One region of the Aeribacillus sp. FSL M8-0254 genome, then DNA from elsewhere that is predicted to be linked to it. Evidence: a T-box and tRNA genes for the amino acid it is inferred to sense, from the RefSeq annotation. Region 1 holds a T-box; the other holds one or more tRNA genes.
The links. The T-box of region 1 lies ahead of tyrS (tyrosine--tRNA ligase). A T-box ahead of a tRNA ligase gene usually reads a tRNA of that ligase, here a tRNA-Tyr.
Positions count from the first base shown of each region.

Region 1 (4,374 bases):
GTCGCTTGATTGAATGTAATATTCTGTAAATCTATAAAAGGAAAAATATTTTGTGAAAAATTTTATTATCTTTTTTCTTATAAATAGCAGAAACATACTTCGCCTTTATTGGCTGTACACCATTGCCGGCTGCTTCTAAAATGGAAAAGGAAATTGAATGTCCATTATAATGGAAAGTGGCATATTCTCCTTTGACCATTTTTTTATGAAAGTTTGTCTCGATAATAGTATTCTCTGTTTCGACAGAATTCGACTGATCGGTGCTTTCTGTTAGATTTAGAGAAATTTCCTCAAATGGCTTCCCCTTCTTTTTCCTTATATGGATCGGCTCAAAATAAATCTTTTTGGTAAATGTGCCATCACCATTGTAAAAAACTTTTGTATTCTCTGTCCGTTCCTCAATGATTTCCCCTCGTTTAAGGTTAATTTTAGGGGTCGGGACTTTTGACGGTAAATGACTTTCAGTAGAGTTGTTGTCTTTAGAATGAATGGTTTCTGCGAAAACGTCTAAAGGAACGGATGAGAAAAATAACAGATTCACAATTGCCCATATCAACCATTTTTTAAACGACTAATTTTCATATAATCCCTCATTTTCAATAATTTGTTAAATTGATTATACTTTATAAAAACTAGATTTAGGTACATTTTTTGACATACAAAATTCTGTATTTTTAGATAATTTTCGCTTCTTTTGTACGAAAAAACCCCCCTTCAATGAATAAATTAATCCATTCAATTGAAGGGGGGATGCTTTTGACCTATTTAATAGAATACGGGTATGAGCGGTGGTCGTTTAGAATCACTCGCCCGTATATTTTCCAATTGATTTTAATAGGCCCCTGAAAGTTTGAGCAAAGACTTATGATTATTTGAAATGAATTAAGAAATATTTCTTTTTGCCCCGGCGGATCACAGCAAATTGACCTTCGATGGTGTCTTTTTCAGACACAATATAATCAAGCTCCTGCACCCGTTCGCCGTTAATGTAAATCGCACCGTTTCCGATGTCTTCTCTTGCCTGCCGTTTCGATGGAGAAATTTTCGCTTGAACCAATAAATCGACTAATCCGATTTCATTTTCGGTCGTTTCATACGAAGGCACATCTTTAAAGCCTTGTTTTATTTCTTCTGCTGTTAAAGCTTTTATATTGCCGCTGAACAGCGCTTCGGAAATTTTGACTGCCTGTTTGAGTGCTTCTTCGCCATGGACAAGTTTTGTCACTTCTTCCGCTAACGCTTTTTGCGCAGACCGTTTTTCAGGAGCATTTTTCACTTCTTCTGCCAATTGTTCAATTTCTTCTTTTGATAAGAAAGTAAAATATTTTAAATATTTGATGACATCCCGGTCATCGGTATTGATCCAAAATTGATAAAATTCGTAAGGCGATGTTTTTTCTTTATCGAGCCAGATGGCTCCTCCTTCCGTTTTGCCGAATTTTGTGCCGTCGGCTTTCGTGACGAGCTGGAGTGTAAGACCGTATGCTTTCGCATTTTCTTCCGTTTTTCGAATTAGTTCAAGTCCTGACGTAATATTTCCCCATTGGTCGCTTCCGCCGATTTGCAAGCGGCAATCATAGGTTTGGTACAGCTTTAAAAAATCGTACGATTGCAAAATCATGTAGCTGAATTCCGTAAAGGAAATGCCCGTTTCAATTCTTGACTGCACGGTTTCTTTCGCCAGCATATAGTTTATGCCAAAGCTTTTGCCGATATCGCGCAAAAATGTGATGACATCCAATGGCCCGATCCAATCGTAGTTGTTGGCCAAAATGGCCGGATTCCCTTCTTTTTCAAAATCCAAAAAGCGGGAAAGCTGTTCCTTAATGCGTTCTGACCACTGCTTCACCGTTTCTTTTTCATTTAATGTTCTTTCCTGTTTTTTTCCGCTTGGATCGCCGATCAAGCCTGTTGCGCCGCCAACAAGAGCAATCGGTTGATGACCTGCCTCTTGAAATCTTTTTAACGTTAAAATCGGCAGCAAATGCCCGATATGAAGGCTGTCTGCCGTCGGGTCAAAACCGCAGTACAGCTTCACCTGTTCCTCTGACAACAATTTATCTAATCCTTCTTCATCCGTTACTTGATTAATGAGTCCGCGATATTTTAAATCTTCTAGCAAAGCATTCATCAAACCCACTCCTTTTCAAATTTTATCCAAATAAAAAACGCCCCTTCATGAAGGGACGTATAATTACGCGGTACCACCCTGCTTAAGAACATTTGCATGTCCTTCACTCATTCTGATAACGGCTAAAACCGTCCTTTGCTACTTCACTTTCACAAAGAATGCTCATGGAGGTAATTCACAAAGCATTTATGTGCTGATTCGCACCGGCCATCAGCTCTCTGAAACAGGGAAATGCCTGCTACTTTCTCCAATCAACGCTCAAGTATTTTTTTCATTAATAAACATTTTTAGCATAATTGACATCCTTTGTCAACTAAGATTAGAACAGAGCAGCTATGAGGAGTAAATTTATCAATTTTCGGTAGTATTATGCAATTACGACTTATCCACAGTTGGTAAAATTTTCCAGTTAAATTTATTTACAAAAAGGGTCAAAAAGAACCAATTTTGCTTATTTTTTTAAAAAATGTGGATAACTTATTTTTGTTTGTTGTGGATAACTTTTTTTCTTTGCCAAACATCACATCCTTTGGTACAATTAATTCGCTAGGTAAACCTAATTTGCATAGGTTTTCCCAGTTGTGCGATATCCTCGTCTGTTAGTGTTTGCCCACGGAAGGCTTCTAACAATCGCGAGGATATTTCTTTTATCGTTTTCTTCATGCTTCTCAATATTTTTGACCCATGCTCATGTAACACCATGATAATCTCTGTAATTTGGGTTAATAGGTAGTGATTTTTCATGGCATTGTAATCTTGGCTGCTTGCGTGTTCAATGTGGTAGCGCAGGTTTTTTTGTCTGTTAAACCCCTCATTCTCTATTCTCCAGCGGCTTCTGCCAGCGTTCATCAGTTTCTTTGCATTGTTTTTTGTGATTTTTATATCTGTGATAAAGGTAAATTTTTGTTTTCTTTTTTCATCTTCTAATTCGCATTCGAAAACATTCACCCCAAAGCCTCTGTAATCAATATCGTTCACCCAGGTGATTTCCCCTCGCTGTTCGCTTTCACGTATCTTTACCACATTGGCTTTCTTGCCTTCCTCCTCTTCCATATTTTTTAACGCTTGAAACTCATCGGTGATGCTTTTAATACGATCTTCCTTAAAACGGAATAAGTAGTTCCAATTATTCGCCTTGCATTGTTTAAATACATTTTCGCAGGCATAAAGACTATCGGCAATCAGACAGATAGGCAGTTTTTTAAAGGTGTCTTTCAGTCTAGCAGTCAGTCGATAAAAAGCATTCAACTCACAATCTTGCTTTTCCACGTCCTCTGATTCATTTTCAATAAACTCGGAGGCCACACTTAGTACCATATTTCCCACAATTAACTTGGCTTCCAAGACATGATGCATGTAGATGGTCTTTATTTTTTCTTCACCCGTTTCCTTGTCTATGTATTTGCGCTCCCGTTTCAGGCAGTGTTCACAATGTTTTTTGTCAAAAGTAAAAATACCGGTCCCATCTATGGCAATACCCCAGTATTTCCCATTGATACGATAGGATTCAAAACACCTCTTTTTGAATAATTTCTTGATCATATCGATTCGGATCCTTTCAAGTTCTGCCGGGTTCACTCGTGCCAAAAAATCATTGATTGTGTCATAATGGGGCAGTTCTTCCAAATCTTCATTCCCCAACAATTTCCCCAAATTTTTAATGCACTCTTCCTTATTAAATTCGTTTGTCATTTCGCGCATACTTTTTAAGTTGCATGCATTTTTCAAAATAACCATCATCAAAAGGACTTCCGTGTCATAGGTAATATAGCTTTGGTGCCTTGGATCATCAATAGTTTTGAGCAATTTGTTTAAATTTTTAAAAAAGTGATTTTGTGTTTTTAGCAACTCGAATAAATAATTTACCTCTTTTTCCTTTTCACGCTTTTCCTTCCTCGTTACCATAAAAAAATCCCCCCCAAATGCCAATATATTAGGTTTTTTACATACCCTTATTATCACATATTTGGCAAAGTTTAGGTGGAATTATCTCGAAGAATTTTTACTCTTCAGGGCTGAGAACAGAGGGCGTCAACCGGAGAAAAAAATATGCTATAATAAACTAGATTTTGTAGAGGGATGATGAAAAATGGAGAAATGGTACGAATTTTTTAGGAAGGTAAGCTCCTTTTATCATAAGCACCAGCAAAAAATGGTCATTGCCTATAACGTAACATGGAACTTATTTCTTTTACTATTGGTTATCGGTTTAATAGGCTTCTCCTTTATCGGAGGATTAGGAG
Region 1 is NZ_JBBOZY010000001.1:2,907,483-2,911,856, forward strand. It holds gene NSQ44_RS14090 (hypothetical protein) at 32-541, opposite strand; gene tyrS (tyrosine--tRNA ligase) at 869-2,131, opposite strand; T-box leader at 2,180-2,395, opposite strand; gene NSQ44_RS14100 (transposase family protein) at 2,678-4,036, opposite strand; gene NSQ44_RS14105 (transglycosylase domain-containing protein) at 4,221-4,374, shown strand, end outside.

Region 2 (4,374 bases), 2.7 Mb from region 1:
TTTCCTGAGGAAGGCTCGTCCGCTCAGGGTTAGTCGGGACCTAAGCCGAGGCCGAAAGGCGTAGGTGATGGACAACAGGTTGATATTCCTGTACCACCTCCTCACCGTTTGAGCAATGGGGGGACGCAGGAGGATAGGGCAAGCGCGCGGCTGGATGTGCGCGTCCAAGCAGTTAGGCTGGCAAGCAGGCAAATCCGCTTGCCGGAAGGCTGAACTGTGATGGCGAGGGAAAGGAAGTACCGAAGTTCCCGATTCCACACTGCCAAGAAAAGCCTCTAGCGAGGTGAGAGGTGCCCGTACCGCAAACCGACACAGGTAGGCGAGGAGAGAATCCTAAGGTGAGCGAGAGAACTCTCGTTAAGGAACTCGGCAAAATGACCCCGTAACTTCGGGAGAAGGGGTGCTCATCAAGGTGATAAGCCATGATGAGCCGCAGTGAAAAGGCCCAGGCGACTGTTTAGCAAAAACACAGGTCTCTGCGAAACCGTAAGGTGAAGTATAGGGGCTGACGCCTGCCCGGTGCTGGAAGGTTAAGGGGAGCGCTTAAGCTGTAGCTGAAGGTGCGAACCGAAGCCCCAGTAAACGGCGGCCGTAACTATAACGGTCCTAAGGTAGCGAAATTCCTTGTCGGGTAAGTTCCGACCCGCACGAAAGGCGTAACGATCTGGGCACTGTCTCAACGAGAGACTCGGTGAAATTATAGTACCTGTGAAGATGCAGGTTACCCGCGACAGGACGGAAAGACCCCGTGGAGCTTTACTGCAGCCTGATATTGAATGTGGGTACAGCTTGTACAGGATAGGTAGGAGCCAGAGACGCGTGAGCGCCAGCTTGCGCTGAGGCGACGGTGGGATACTACCCTGGCTGTACTGACATTCTAACCCGCGCCCCTGATCGGGGCGGGAGACAGTGTCAGGTGGGCAGTTTGACTGGGGCGGTCGCCTCCTAAAAGGTAACGGAGGCGCCCAAAGGTTCCCTCAGAATGGTTGGAAATCATTCGGAGAGTGCAAAGGCAGAAGGGAGCTTGACTGCGAGACCTACAAGTCGAGCAGGGACGAAAGTCGGGCTTAGTGATCCGGTGGTTCCGCATGGAAGGGCCATCGCTCAACGGATAAAAGCTACCCCGGGGATAACAGGCTGATCTCCCCCAAGAGTCCACATCGACGGGGAGGTTTGGCACCTCGATGTCGGCTCATCGCATCCTGGGGCTGTAGTCGGTCCCAAGGGTTGGGCTGTTCGCCCATTAAAGCGGTACGCGAGCTGGGTTCAGAACGTCGTGAGACAGTTCGGTCCCTATCCGTCGCGGGCGCAGGAAATTTGAGAGGAGCTGTCCTTAGTACGAGAGGACCGGGATGGACGCACCGCTGGTGTACCAGTTGTCCCGCCAGGGGCACCGCTGGGTAGCTATGTGCGGAAGGGATAAGCGCTGAAAGCATCTAAGCGTGAAGCCCCCCTCAAGATGAGATTTCCCATCGCGAAAAGCGAGTAAGATCCCTTGAAGATGACGAGGTAGATAGGTCCGAGGTGGAAGCGTGGTGACACGTGGAGCTGACGGATACTAATCGATCGAGGACTTAACCAAGTAAGAGCATCTATTCGTGAAAGAAACGTTATCTAGTTTTGAAAGAATGACATTCCGATGTCATTTGACAACAGGAAGGAAAACAGAAAAGGCTGCTTGGTGGCAATGGCGAAGAGGTCACACCCGTTCCCATCCCGAACACGGAAGTTAAGCTCTTCAGCGCCGATGGTAGTGAGGGTTTGTCCCTTGCGAGAGTAGGACGCTGCCAGGCTGCCTTTAAATTCTTTTTGAAAGCTGGGCTTATTGTAGAGAACCATACAAGAGTACATTCTTTTGAAATCATTTTGATATACTGATTGAGCTGTATGTGAACCAAAATATGGTTTATTAAAATATTCCGCAGTAGCTCAGTGGTAGAGCATTCGGCTGTTAACCGAACGGTCGCAGGTTCGAATCCTGCCTGCGGAGCCATGCTTCCATAGCTCAGTTGGTAGAGCACTTCCATGGTAAGGAAGAGGTCACCGGTTCGAGCCCGGTTGGAAGCTTTTCAAAAGCAAATCTTTTCTTGATTTCTATCTATGCCATGTGCTAAAATGTCAAATGTCGGTTGTCATTAAGTTATGAAAATGAAATGGCCCGTTGGTCAAGTGGTTAAGACACCGCCCTTTCACGGCGGTAACACGGGTTCGAATCCCGTACGGGTCACCATGGAGGATTAGCTCAGCTGGGAGAGCACTTGCCTTACAAGCAAGGGGTCGGCGGTTCGATCCCGTCATCCTCCACCATGTACTAAACAAGCTTTTCTTAAGCAAGTTTTATGAGGCTGGCATAACAATTTAAACAAAGGTAAAAACTGAGTGTGATCTAAAGTATTTATTGCGCCGGTGTAGCTCAATTGGTAGAGCAACTGACTTGTAATCAGTAGGTTGGGGGTTCGATTCCTCTCGCCGGCATTTTTAATAATCGGAGGGGTAGCGAAGTGGCTAAACGCGGCGGACTGTAAATCCGCTCCCTTAGGGTTCGGCGGTTCGAATCCGTCCCCCTCCACCATGCCGAAGAATGTTATGAAACATTGAAATCACATTAAACAACAAAATGTTGTATAAAGTGATTTTTTTATTGGTACAATATAATTAGTCAAGAGATGAATGGTGATATTGGGCTATAGCCAAGCGGTAAGGCAACGGACTTTGACTCCGTGATGCGCTGGTTCGAATCCAGCTAGCCCAGCCATTTATTATAAAAAGACAGTTCATGTCTGTTCTTTTTTTTGTAAAAATGTTAGATAGAAAGTAAGATTTAACTAGATTTTACAAAGGGCGAAGCCTCGTCGAATAAGCAACGAGTTGTCCCAACGCATCCAGCATCCTCGAAAGATCAGGAAGAGGAAGGGACATCTGACAAATGAAAAATGGATTAGAAGAAAAAAATTTTTTTACGAGCCATTAGCTCAGTCGGTAGAGCAACGAGCAAGGCTTCATCGAATAGGCGACGAGTTGTCCCGACGCATCTAACATCCTCGAAAGATCAGGAAGAGGAAGGGACATCTGACAAATGAAAAATGGATTAGAAGAAAAAATTTTTTTATGAGCCATTAGCTCAGTCGGTAGAGCATCTGACTTTTAATCAGAGGGTCGGAGGTTCGAATCCTCCATGGCTCACCATTTGTGCGGAAGTAGTTCAGTGGTAGAACACCACCTTGCCAAGGTGGGGGTCGCGGGTTCGAGTCCCGTCTTCCGCTTTTAAATTCAATAGGGAAAATTTTATAAAATGAGATGAACTTAATTCCTGACAAGAAATTGTCAGGATTTTTTTTATGTGCGCCCGGCATGTACATGAACTATAGGGTGTAAGTCCCGAACCCCGAAGACAGAAGTAGAGGTTAGCTCAACGAAAGGGTGTCCGTGGTGACGCGGAATCTGAAGGAAGCTGGAGGCAAAACACCGGTCCGAGGAACACGAACCTCATATAAGGCTAGGTATGATTGAGTGAGTTTGCCAAACAAAACAAAGCTCTTTCTGTCGAAGGTCATATCGAGTAAATGAGGCGGATAGATGGTGTGAAAGTGCATGTATTTACCCGGGGAGGCGCTATTTGCAGTGCTTTTGTAGTTTCGCTGCCCCAGTGAAAGTGCATGTACTTACCCGGGGAGGTCTGGCGGATAGGTGAAATACTCTTCATAACCTACTTAGTGATAAGTAGCTGAACCGTCAGAAGTCAGCAGAGGTCATAGTATTAGTTGGTCTAGAACAACTAAGAAGGACCGAACAATTAAGAGAGAATAGCCCTTGGCATTCAGTGAGTCATGATGAACACAGGAAACGTAGTACCTCACTTGAGGGAGGAAGCGGTGAATCCCGTGGGAGACCTCTTGGAGGGTGGAGTGACCACTGGCATAAAGAGAACAGCTATTCACGGAAGTTATAAAGACTTGCGTCAATTATCTTAATTGAACCGCCGTATACGGAACCGTACGTACGGTGGTGTGAGAGGACGGGAGTTAATCGCTCCCTCCTACTCGATTTGAAAATGTTACTAATCCCTTCGATTATATCTAATCCTCGCTTTTGAATCTCAAAATAATGATATGTAGGAGCATTCTCCTTTTTAGTCCCATAACAGCCTTTTAAATTTGGATATACCATTGAAGGCGAATTGTATTTTTCCTTTTAGGATTGGTAATGCGGTTGTTCCGAAATGGAACCATGATTTTTTGGTTGATTTTAAAAATTAGTCTCTTTTCCAGAAGATTGTTTCTGTAGAGGATGATTTGTGTAAAACATTTTGCATAATGGACTGCCCAGCAAAGGTTTTTACGGGTGTTGTGACGAAGTATATCGACAAACTTCTGT
Region 2 is NZ_JBBOZY010000001.1:182,653-187,026, forward strand. It holds rRNA gene NSQ44_RS00985 (23S ribosomal RNA) at 1-1,582, shown strand, start outside; rRNA gene rrf (5S ribosomal RNA) at 1,678-1,793, shown strand; tRNA gene NSQ44_RS00995 (tRNA-Asn) at 1,919-1,993, shown strand; tRNA gene NSQ44_RS01000 (tRNA-Thr) at 1,995-2,067, shown strand; tRNA gene NSQ44_RS01005 (tRNA-Glu) at 2,156-2,230, shown strand; tRNA gene NSQ44_RS01010 (tRNA-Val) at 2,232-2,307, shown strand; tRNA gene NSQ44_RS01015 (tRNA-Thr) at 2,403-2,475, shown strand; tRNA gene NSQ44_RS01020 (tRNA-Tyr) at 2,488-2,572, shown strand; tRNA gene NSQ44_RS01025 (tRNA-Gln) at 2,681-2,755, shown strand; tRNA gene NSQ44_RS01030 (tRNA-Lys) at 3,111-3,186, shown strand; tRNA gene NSQ44_RS01035 (tRNA-Gly) at 3,192-3,263, shown strand.
Region 2: it has a tRNA-Tyr gene. The T-box ahead of tyrS (tyrosine--tRNA ligase) is inferred to sense a tRNA for this amino acid. The anticodon was not compared.